2 linked regions of the Kutzneria chonburiensis genome follow. The main gene of each other region encodes a partner of the protein of the gene in region 2 in a complex. Links are inferred from orthologs where the notes say so. Each region holds a gene or a part of one and is shown on either strand. Other genes may lie near its edges.

Region 1 (4,364 bases), 3.4 Mb from region 2 along the record:
CTCATCGTCGATCAGATTGCCAAGCAGCGAGACATCGTGCGAGGTGAAGAGAAGTTGCGCCCCATTCTTGTTGATCAGCGGATCCTTGAACATTTGGATCAGCGCGGCACTGAGCTTCGGGTGCAGAGAGCTGTCGACCTCGTCGACCATAACCACCAGACCGAGCGCAATACGAGGGATCACATAGCCGGCGAGAGCCAGCCACATTCGCGTTCCAGCACTCTCGCCCTCGAATGAAAAATCGACCGGACCATACCCTGGGGTCACATGAGTGAACTTGATCTTACCATTTTTGAAGTGATCAACGATGGCCTCGGGAGAGTCAGCTTCAGAAATCTTGCCGTCGGCTTCGAAATAGACCCTATCGACACCAAGATCGGCTACCTTGATCCAGGCATCAAACTGCGCATTGCTTCCAACCATGTTGGCCGATATCGCAGCAACCACCCGATCAAACGTCTCACTACCAAATTCGCTTGTCGGCTTGAACCGCTCCACCCAACGAAATAGCTCAATCAACAGGGGATGCGAGTTTGCGGCAGCCACCGACAGGAAGAGCGAATTAGGGCGAACGAGACCCGCGATCACACTGTTCGAACCGGTCAAGGTTCGACCGAAACGAAACGTGTCACCGTCACGCTCGAACAGGGTGCGCTTCCTTGAACCGGTCGGGTATGAATACAACCACTCCGCGCGGACCCTCTGGTCGTCAACCTCAAATCCATACGTGTGACGTACGCCCTGGAACACGAAGTCGATCTCATAGAGCGACGACGCCAACCGGGATGCCGGGTCGAGCAGAAAGGGTACACGCGGCACACCGCCGGTCGGTGACCATCCAGAGTATGAGTTCGCTACAGCCTTCGCGAGAAAGCCCATCGCGTCCAGGATGTTCGACTTGCCGGAGGCATTGGCACCGTAGATGCCTGCTACGCGGACGGTCTCCGGCAGCGCGCTCGTCGGCTTCGACTCGCCCTTGCGGGGCTGGCTCACCAGCGACAGCTCCACCTCGTCACGCAGTGACCGGTGGTTTGCGGTCCGGAACCTGAGCAGCACGGTTACACCTCCTCGTCGCACCCGAACGACAGCCGAGGCCCAGTTTGCCACACTTTTCGTCGCAACTCGCCGCGAAACAGCAGCCGGGTGCCCGACGGGCACCCGGCTGGAGCTACTCAGAACAGCGCTAGAGCTTCACCAGGGGGACGCCGCCGATGAGCATGAGGCGGACGGCGCCGGCGGAGCCGAAGTCGATGGTGGCGGTGGCCCGGGGGCCGGAGCCGTCGGTGGCGACGACGGTGCCGAGGCCGTACTTGTCGTGGTTGACGCGGTCGCCGACCTCGAGCTCGAGGGTGGGGGTGTTCTGCCAGCCCTTGGCGAAGGCGGGAGTCCCACGGGAGGGCGTCTCGCCGAAGGAGGACCGCCGGCCCCAGGTGGTGGTGACGGTCGGCGCGGCCCGCTCGGGCTCGACGCGACGCCACTCGACGAGATCGGAGGGGATCTCGCCGAGGAAGCGGGACTCGGGGTTGGCGGCGGGCTGACCCCACGCCGAGCGGATGAGGGCACGCGACAGGTAGAGGCGCTCCCGGGCACGGGTGATGCCGACGTAGGCCAGCCGGCGTTCCTCGGCCAGCTCGGCCGGATCGCCGAGAGCCCGGGAATGCGGGAAGACGCCATCCTCCCAACCGGTGGAGAAGACCACCGGGAACTCGAGGCCCTTGGCGGTGTGCAAGGTCATCAGCGTCACCACACCGTCGTCGGACTCGGGCACGGAATCCGAGTCGGCGACGAGGGATACCCGCTCGAGGAACGCGTCGAGGCTGTTCACCGGCACCGGGTCGTCTTCGTCCGGCTCGGGCAGGTTGAACTGGGTGAACTCCCGCGCCACGGTGATGAGCTCGGTCAGGTTGTCCAGCCGGGAGGCGTCCTGCGGGTCGTCGCTGGCCTCGAGCTCGCCCCGGTAGCCGGTGACGTCGAGCACCTGGTCCAGGATGTCGCCGACCTCGTCGCCCCGCTCGACGGCCTGGTGCAGCTCGTCGAGCATGGCCACGAAACCGGAGATGGCGTTGCGCGACCGGGGATTGAGCAGCGCGACCTTGCCGGCGGCGGCCTCGCGCAGCGCGGTGGCGAAGCCGATGCGCTGCTGCTCGGCATGGGCCGACACGCACGCCTCGGCCCGGTCGCCGATGCCGCGCTTGGGCACGTTGAGAATGCGACGCAAGCTCACGGCGTCGTCGGGATTGGCCAGCACCCGCAGGTAGGCCAAGGCATCCCGGACCTCGCGCCGCTCGTAGAACCGCACGCCGCCGACGACCTTGTACGGCAGCCCGAGCCGGATGAAGATCTCTTCAAACACCCGGGACTGGTTGTTGGTCCGGTAGAAGACCGCGATGTCGCCGTTGGTGTACGTGCCGGCGTCGACCAGCCGGTCGATCTCGCCGGCCACGAAGCCGGCCTCGTCGTGCTCGTTGTCGCCGACGTAGCCGATGATCTTCTCGCCCTCGCCGGAGTCGGTCCACAGTCGCTTGTCCCGGCGGTTGGGGTTGCGCGCGATGACGGCGTTGGCGGCGCTGAGAATGGTCTGCGTCGACCGGTAGTTCTGCTCCAACAGAATGGTGCGGGCCTGCGGGTAGTCCCGCTCGAACTCGGTGATGTTGCGGATGGTCGCGCCGCGGAAGGCATAGATCGACTGGTCGGCGTCGCCGACGACGCACAGCTCGCCCGGCGCGACGCCGCCCTGCCCGGTGCCGACCAGCTCGCGCACCAGCGTGTACTGGGCGTGGTTGGTGTCCTGGTACTCGTCGACCAGCACGTGCCGGAACCGCCGCCGGTAGTGCTCGGCCACGTCCGGGAACACCTGCAACAGCTCGACCGAGCGCATGATCAGGTCGTCGAAGTCCATGGCGTTGGCCAGCTTCAACCGCTGCTGGTACGACTCGTAGACCTCGGCGACCCGGCGCTCCAGGTCGTTGGCCGCGCGGTCCTTGGCCGTGTCCGCGTCCACCAACTCGTTCTTCAGGTTGGAGATGTGCACGGCCAGCGTGCGCGCCGGATAGCGCTTCGGGTCGAGGTCGAGATCGCGCGCGACCAGGGTGACCAGCCGGCGGGAGTCGTCGCTGTCGTAGATGGTGAAGTTGGACGACATGCCCAGCGTCTTGGCCTCACGGCGGAGCAGCCGCACGCACATGGAGTGGAAGGTCGACACCCACATCGCGTTGGACCGGCGGCCGACCAGGCCGGAGACCCGCTCCTTCATCTCGGCCGCGGCCTTGTTGGTGAAGGTGATGGCCATGATCTCGCCGGGGTGCACGCCGCGCGCCGCCAACAGATAGGCGATGCGGCTGGTCAGCACCTTGGTCTTGCCGGAGCCGGCGCCCGCGACCACGAGCAGCGGGGAGCCGGCGTGCACGACCGCGTCACGCTGCTGCGGGTTGAGGCCGTCCAGCAACGCGTCGGGACCGGCCGCCCGCGCCGGGGGATTCGTGGGCAGATCGAACAGAGCGCTCATCGCCCCCAACGCTACCCGGCCGCACTGACAGTTCCGTCACGACGGGTCGACGGAGCCCTGGGCTCGACGAGGCTCCGCCGGCTGTGCGAGACTCCCGGCATGTGCGCACGCCACTACGAGTTTTTACGGGAACCGGACTCCGGCTCCCGTGGTCGCGTAGCGCCGACAACGACCACACTGAAGCCCCGGAGTCCTCGGACCCGGGGCTTCTGTGCTGCCGGGGCCAGTGAATCTCCGACCCGAGCACGGAGGACAGAGCAGTGAGCACGCCAGTCAGCGACCAGAACACCCCGGACATCCCCGCGCTGCGCGAGGAGATCGACCACCTCGACGCCGAGATCATCCGGCTGGTCCGGCGGCGGGCCGAGGTGTCCGGCATCGTCGGCAAGACCAGGATGGCCAACGGCGGCACCAAGCTCGTGCACAACCGGGAGCTGGACATCCTGGCCCGCTACCGCGAGGGCCTCGGCCCCGAGGGCAAGGACCTGGCGCTGATCCTGCTGCGGATGGGCCGCGGGCCGCTCGGCCGGTGATGAGGAAAGACCCCTGGGTGTCTCGGGGATGTCACCGATGCCGTGGCGGCGTTCTCCGAGCACACTGGGGTCATGGAGTTCATCGCCGTCATCATCGCGCTGGCCAGCCTCGTGGCCGCGGTGGGTTACGACGGATACCTGTTCGTGCTCGGGTCGGCCGCCAGTCGCAGGGCGGGCGGCGAGTCGATCGCCCAGTGGGTGCGGTCGCGCTGGCCACAGGCCGGCATCGTCACGGTGGCGTCGCTGCTGGCGCTGCTGCTGGCCAGCGGCAGCCTGTTCTTCGAGGTCATCGCGATCATCGTCGCGGTGGGCGCGGGCGGCACGGC
Region 2 (4,279 bases):
GAGCCGAATTGGAGCGCCTCCAGCGAACTCTCCGCCGACCTCTTCACCCTCACGCTCGGTCTTGTGCCCGTCGGCATCTACCTCGTGCTCACCGAGACCAGCCGCCGCCAGGGCAGCCTCGGCAAACGCCGCGTCGGCCTCCGCGTCGTCCGCGCCGACGGCTCCCGCGCCACCCCGATCCAGCTCGCCCTGCGCACCACCATCAAGCTCAGCCCGTGGTTCCTGGCCCACCTCGGCCTCAGCCGGCTGTGGATGCACCTCGGCACCGAGCAGACCGCCTGCTTCTGCCTGGCTTGCGTCTACGTCATCGTGCCCGTCAGCATCGGCCTCGCGCTCGTCCACCCGCAGCGCCGCGCCTTGCACGACTGGCTCACCGGCACCCGCGTCGTCGCCGACTGACCGGCGTTGTGGTGGTCCCGCCGGCTGCCGCCCCGCGCGGTGAACACCTTGTGGCCCAACACTTTGTCCACCGCGGTTGAGCTTCGATCACTCGGCCAGTTTGAGATCCGTTCGCGGAAAGTCGCTGCCCACGTACAGAAGCGGCTCGCCCGAGTGCGCGGCCACGGCATTGGTGTAATCCACCTAGGGTCGCTTCGACTTAGGCAGCTTGGCCACGATCTCCTCGTACGACCGGTCCAACAGTTCCCGCATCTCGTCGGCCGGCAGGCCGGCGAGCGTGACCTTGTTCCAGCCGTAGCGGCCGATGTAGGCGCTCATCACGATGTGCTCGGGATACCGCTGCCGCCAGACGTCGGCCTCATCGGCGGTCGCCCCGCATTTCACGCCGACGGTCCCGCTGTCCATGCCGATGAACGCGAACGCCTTGCCGCCGACCTTGGCGACCAGCTCGCCGTCACCCCACGGATAGGTCTCCTCGGCCCCGAGCTTGGCCAGGCAGTGGGCGATCACCGCGTCCAGATCCATGCCACACGGTACGAGGTGGGCGGCCCGGCCGCCCACCCCTGACCGGTCAGTTCGCCAACAAGCCGTACTCGATGGCGGTGGCGTCGCTGTGCACGACGCCGTACTCCGTGGCCGAAGCGTCGGGCCCGGCGCTGCCGTACTCGGTCGCCGAGGCGGCGAACGCGGCGCTCGCGCCGGCCGACGTCAGACCGCCGACAACGGCCAAAGCCGCCACAATCCTTACTGCTGCACGCATCGGTCTCCCCTTCCGATAACTGGATGGGGTCGACACTAGCCACGAACGGCGGCGAGCGCCCCGAGTTTCGGACAGGGCCGAAACCCGGGGAACCCCGCTACTTCAGGCCGGCGGCGTCCATGCCGCGCAGCTCCTTCTTCAGGTCGGCGATCTCGTCGCGGATCCGGCCGGCCAGCTCGAACTGGAGATCCCGCGCGGCGGCCATCATCTGGTCAGTGAGCTGCTGCACGAGATCGGCCAGCTCGGCCCGGGGCATGTTCTTCACGTCCCGCTCGACCAACACACCGGACGACACGGCCTTGCCGCCCTCGGTGCCGGTGGCCCGCTTGCCACGGGAGGCGTTGCGGCCGGAGCCGCCGACCTTGACCTCGTCGGTGTCCTCGGCCTCGGCGTACACCTTGTCCAGGATGTCGGCGATCTTCTTGCGCAGCGGCTGGGGATCGATGCCGTTCTCGGTGTTGTACGCGATCTGCTTGGCCCGACGGCGGTTCGTCTCGTCGATGGCGTACCGCATCGAGTCGGTGATCTTGTCGGCGTACATGTGCACCTCGCCCGACACGTTACGGGCGGCCCGGCCGATGGTCTGGATCAACGACGTCCCCGACCGCAGGAAGCCCTCCTTGTCGGCGTCGAGGATGGCCACCAGGGACACCTCGGGCAGGTCGAGGCCCTCCCGCAGCAGGTTGATGCCGACCAGCACGTCGTAGTCGCCCAGCCGCAGCTGCCGCAACAGCTCGACCCTGCGCAGCGTGTCCACCTCGGAGTGCAGGTACCGCACCCGAATGCCCAGCTCCAGCAGGTAGTCGGTGAGGTCCTCGGACATCTTCTTGGTCAGCGTGGTGACCAGCACCCGCTCGTCGCGCTCGGCCCGCAGCCGCACCTCGTGCACCAGGTCGTCGATCTGCCCCTCGGTCGGCTTGATCACGACCTCCGGGTCGATCAGGCCGGTCGGCCGGATCACCTGCTCGACGAACTCGCCGCCGGCCTGACCCATCTCGTACGGGCCGGGCGTCGCCGACAGGTACAGCGTCTGCCCGATCCGGTCCTGGAACTCCTCCCAGGTCAGCGGCCGGTTGTCCAATGCGCTGGGCAGCCGGAAGCCGTGCTCGACCAGGTTGCGCTTGCGGGACGCGTCGCCCTCGTACATGCCGCCGATCTGCGGCACGGTCACGTGCGACTCGTCGATCACCAGCAGGAAGTCGTCCGGGAAGTAGTCGATCAGCGTGGCCGGCGCGGTGCCGGCGCCGCGGCCGTCGATGTGCCGCGAGTAGTTCTCGATGCCGGAGCAGAAGCCGACCTGGCGCATCATCTCGATGTCGTACGTGGTGCGCATGCGCAGCCGCTGCGCCTCCAGCAGCTTGCCCTGCTTCTCCATCTTGGCCAGCGACTCGGCCAGCTCGGCCTCGATGCCGGCGATGGCCTTCTCCATCCGCTCCGGGCCGGCCACGTAGTGCGTCGCCGGGAAGATGCGCAGCTCGTCCACTTCGCGCACCACATCGCCGGTCAGCGGGTGCAGGTAGTAGAGCCGGTCGATCTCGTCACCGAAGAACTCGACCCGCACGGCCAGCTCCTCGTAGGCCGGGATGATCTCCACGGTGTCGCCGCGCACCCGGAAGGTGCCGCGGGCGAAGGCGATGTCGTTGCGGGTGTACTGCACGTCGACCAGGGCGCGCAGGAACAGGTCGCGCTCGACCTCGCCGCCGACCTTCAGCTGCACCGAGCGGTCCAGATAGGACTGCGGCGTGCCGAGACCGTAGATGCACGACACCGAGGCCACCACGATCGTGTCACGCCGGGTCAGCAGGCTCATCGTCGCCGAGTGCCGCAGCCGTTCCACGTCCTCGTTGATCGAGGAGTCCTTCTCGATGTAGGTGTCGGTCTGCGGGATGTACGCCTCGGGCTGGTAGTAGTCGTAGTAGCTGACGAAGTACTCGACCGCGTTGTCGGGGAAGAACCCCTTCAGCTCGTTGGCCAGCTGCGCCGCCAGGGTCTTGTTCGGCGCCATCACCAGCGTCGGCCGCTGGAGCTTCTCCACCAGCCACGCCGTCGTCGCCGACTTGCCGGTGCCGGTCGCGCCCAGCAGCACGACGTCCGGCTCGTTGCGCCGCAGCCGCTGTTCCAGCTCCATGATCGCCTGCGGCTGGTCGCCCGACGGCTGGTAGTCGGCGACCACCCTGAACCGCCCGTCGGCGCGCGGGATGTCGCTGACCGGTCGGAACTCCGAGGACGCAAGCACAGGTGCATCTGCCACGCCTCCCAGAGTAGGACGCACCCCTGACAGTTTCGCGGCGCAGCGGCTCGGCCGACCTGCAACGCGGCCGGATCGACGCGGGTTCACTGGCTGTAATCCACATCACACCACGTCAACCAAACGGCCGCGCACACATCCTCTAAGCATCGGAACAACCACGGCAGGCGATTCGGATCCACAATTCCGCCGGCCACCGAAAGTCGGGGAGTACATCATGCGTTCCACCATTGCTGTCGGAGTGGCCTGCGTCGCCGGAGCCTTCATGCTGAGCGCCTGCGGCGGCGCCCAGATCTCGGGCACGATCACCCCCATCACCAGCGGTAACACCGCCACCAGCAGCCCGCCGCCGACGACCTCCGCGCAGGCCTCCGGCGGCGGAACCGACGCCGGTACGGGCGGTGGGCAAACGGGCAACAATGGGGCGCAGCCCGCGGCGTCCAACAATCCGTCGAACTGCAAGTCGAGCGAGCTGAAACTGTCGTTCGGGCACGACTCCGACCACGCCATGCAGAAGACGTACACCTCGCTCCAGTTCACGAATATCAGCCAGCACAGCTGCACGCTGCAGGGCTTCCCCGGCGTCTCCTACGTCACCGGCGACAGCGGCCAGCAGGTCGGCCTGCCGGCCAACCGCAGCGGCAACCAAGGCCCGACGATCACGCTGCGTCCCGGCGGGAGCACCAACGCCGGCCTGGTCATCGTCAACGCCGGCCCGTTCCCGGCCGACCAGTGCAAGCCGGTCGACGTCCGCGGCCTGCGGGTCTACCCGCCGAACGAGACCGCCGCGATGTTCCTGCCGACCTCGGGCCAGGGCTGCGCCGGCAGCGTGGGCCCGCTGCTCACCGTGAGCAGCGTCGGCACTTCCATCA

The links.
Region 1: the proteins of uvrB (region 2) and pcrA are in contact, whole or in part, in a crystal structure (PDB 7EGT), measured with the Thermus thermophilus proteins. The link is inferred for Kutzneria chonburiensis from one-to-one orthologs. Residues at the interface, in WP_096411307.1 of Thermus thermophilus: Glu23, Leu25, Arg26, Asp27, Gly28, Glu29, Arg30, Phe31, Arg55, Glu326, Asp327, Phe328, Glu379, Ser382, Gln383, His398, Gly400, Arg401; in WP_096412145.1 of Thermus thermophilus: His654, Arg656, Phe657, Gln666, Asp668, Glu669, Lys680, Arg681, Leu682, Ser683, Lys685, Tyr686, Ala687.

Annotation. Positions count from the first base shown.
Region 1 is NZ_CP097263.1:6,631,605-6,635,968, forward strand. Bases 845-3,898 are described here. They hold pcrA (DNA helicase PcrA), read right to left. Parts: upstream 3,506-3,898; coding sequence 1,184-3,505; downstream 845-1,183. Other genes in these bases: M3Q35_RS30240 (AAA family ATPase), read right to left, coding at 845-1,056; M3Q35_RS30250 (chorismate mutase), read left to right, coding at 3,766-3,898. Outside these bases: more of M3Q35_RS30240, read right to left, coding at 1-844; more of M3Q35_RS30250, read left to right, coding at 3,899-4,038; M3Q35_RS30255 (hypothetical protein), read left to right, coding at 4,111-4,364. UniProt on the Escherichia coli protein: A helicase with DNA-dependent ATPase activity. Unwinds DNA duplexes with 3'-5' polarity. Translocates on single-stranded DNA with 3'-5' polarity. Initiates unwinding more efficiently from a nicked substrate than double-stranded DNA.
Region 2 is NZ_CP097263.1:10,055,637-10,059,915, reverse strand. The notes cover bases 834-3,802. They hold uvrB (excinuclease ABC subunit UvrB), read right to left. Parts: upstream 3,411-3,802; coding sequence 1,257-3,410; downstream 834-1,256. Other genes in these bases: M3Q35_RS46710 (DUF4232 domain-containing protein), read left to right, coding at 3,625-3,802; M3Q35_RS46720 (hypothetical protein), read right to left, coding at 971-1,159; M3Q35_RS46725 (MmcQ/YjbR family DNA-binding protein), read right to left, coding at 834-924. Outside these bases: M3Q35_RS46730 (RDD family protein), read left to right, coding at 1-399; more of M3Q35_RS46725, read right to left, coding at 583-833; more of M3Q35_RS46710, read left to right, coding at 3,803-4,279. UniProt on the Escherichia coli protein: The UvrABC repair system catalyzes the recognition and processing of DNA lesions. A damage recognition complex composed of 2 UvrA and 2 UvrB subunits scans DNA for abnormalities.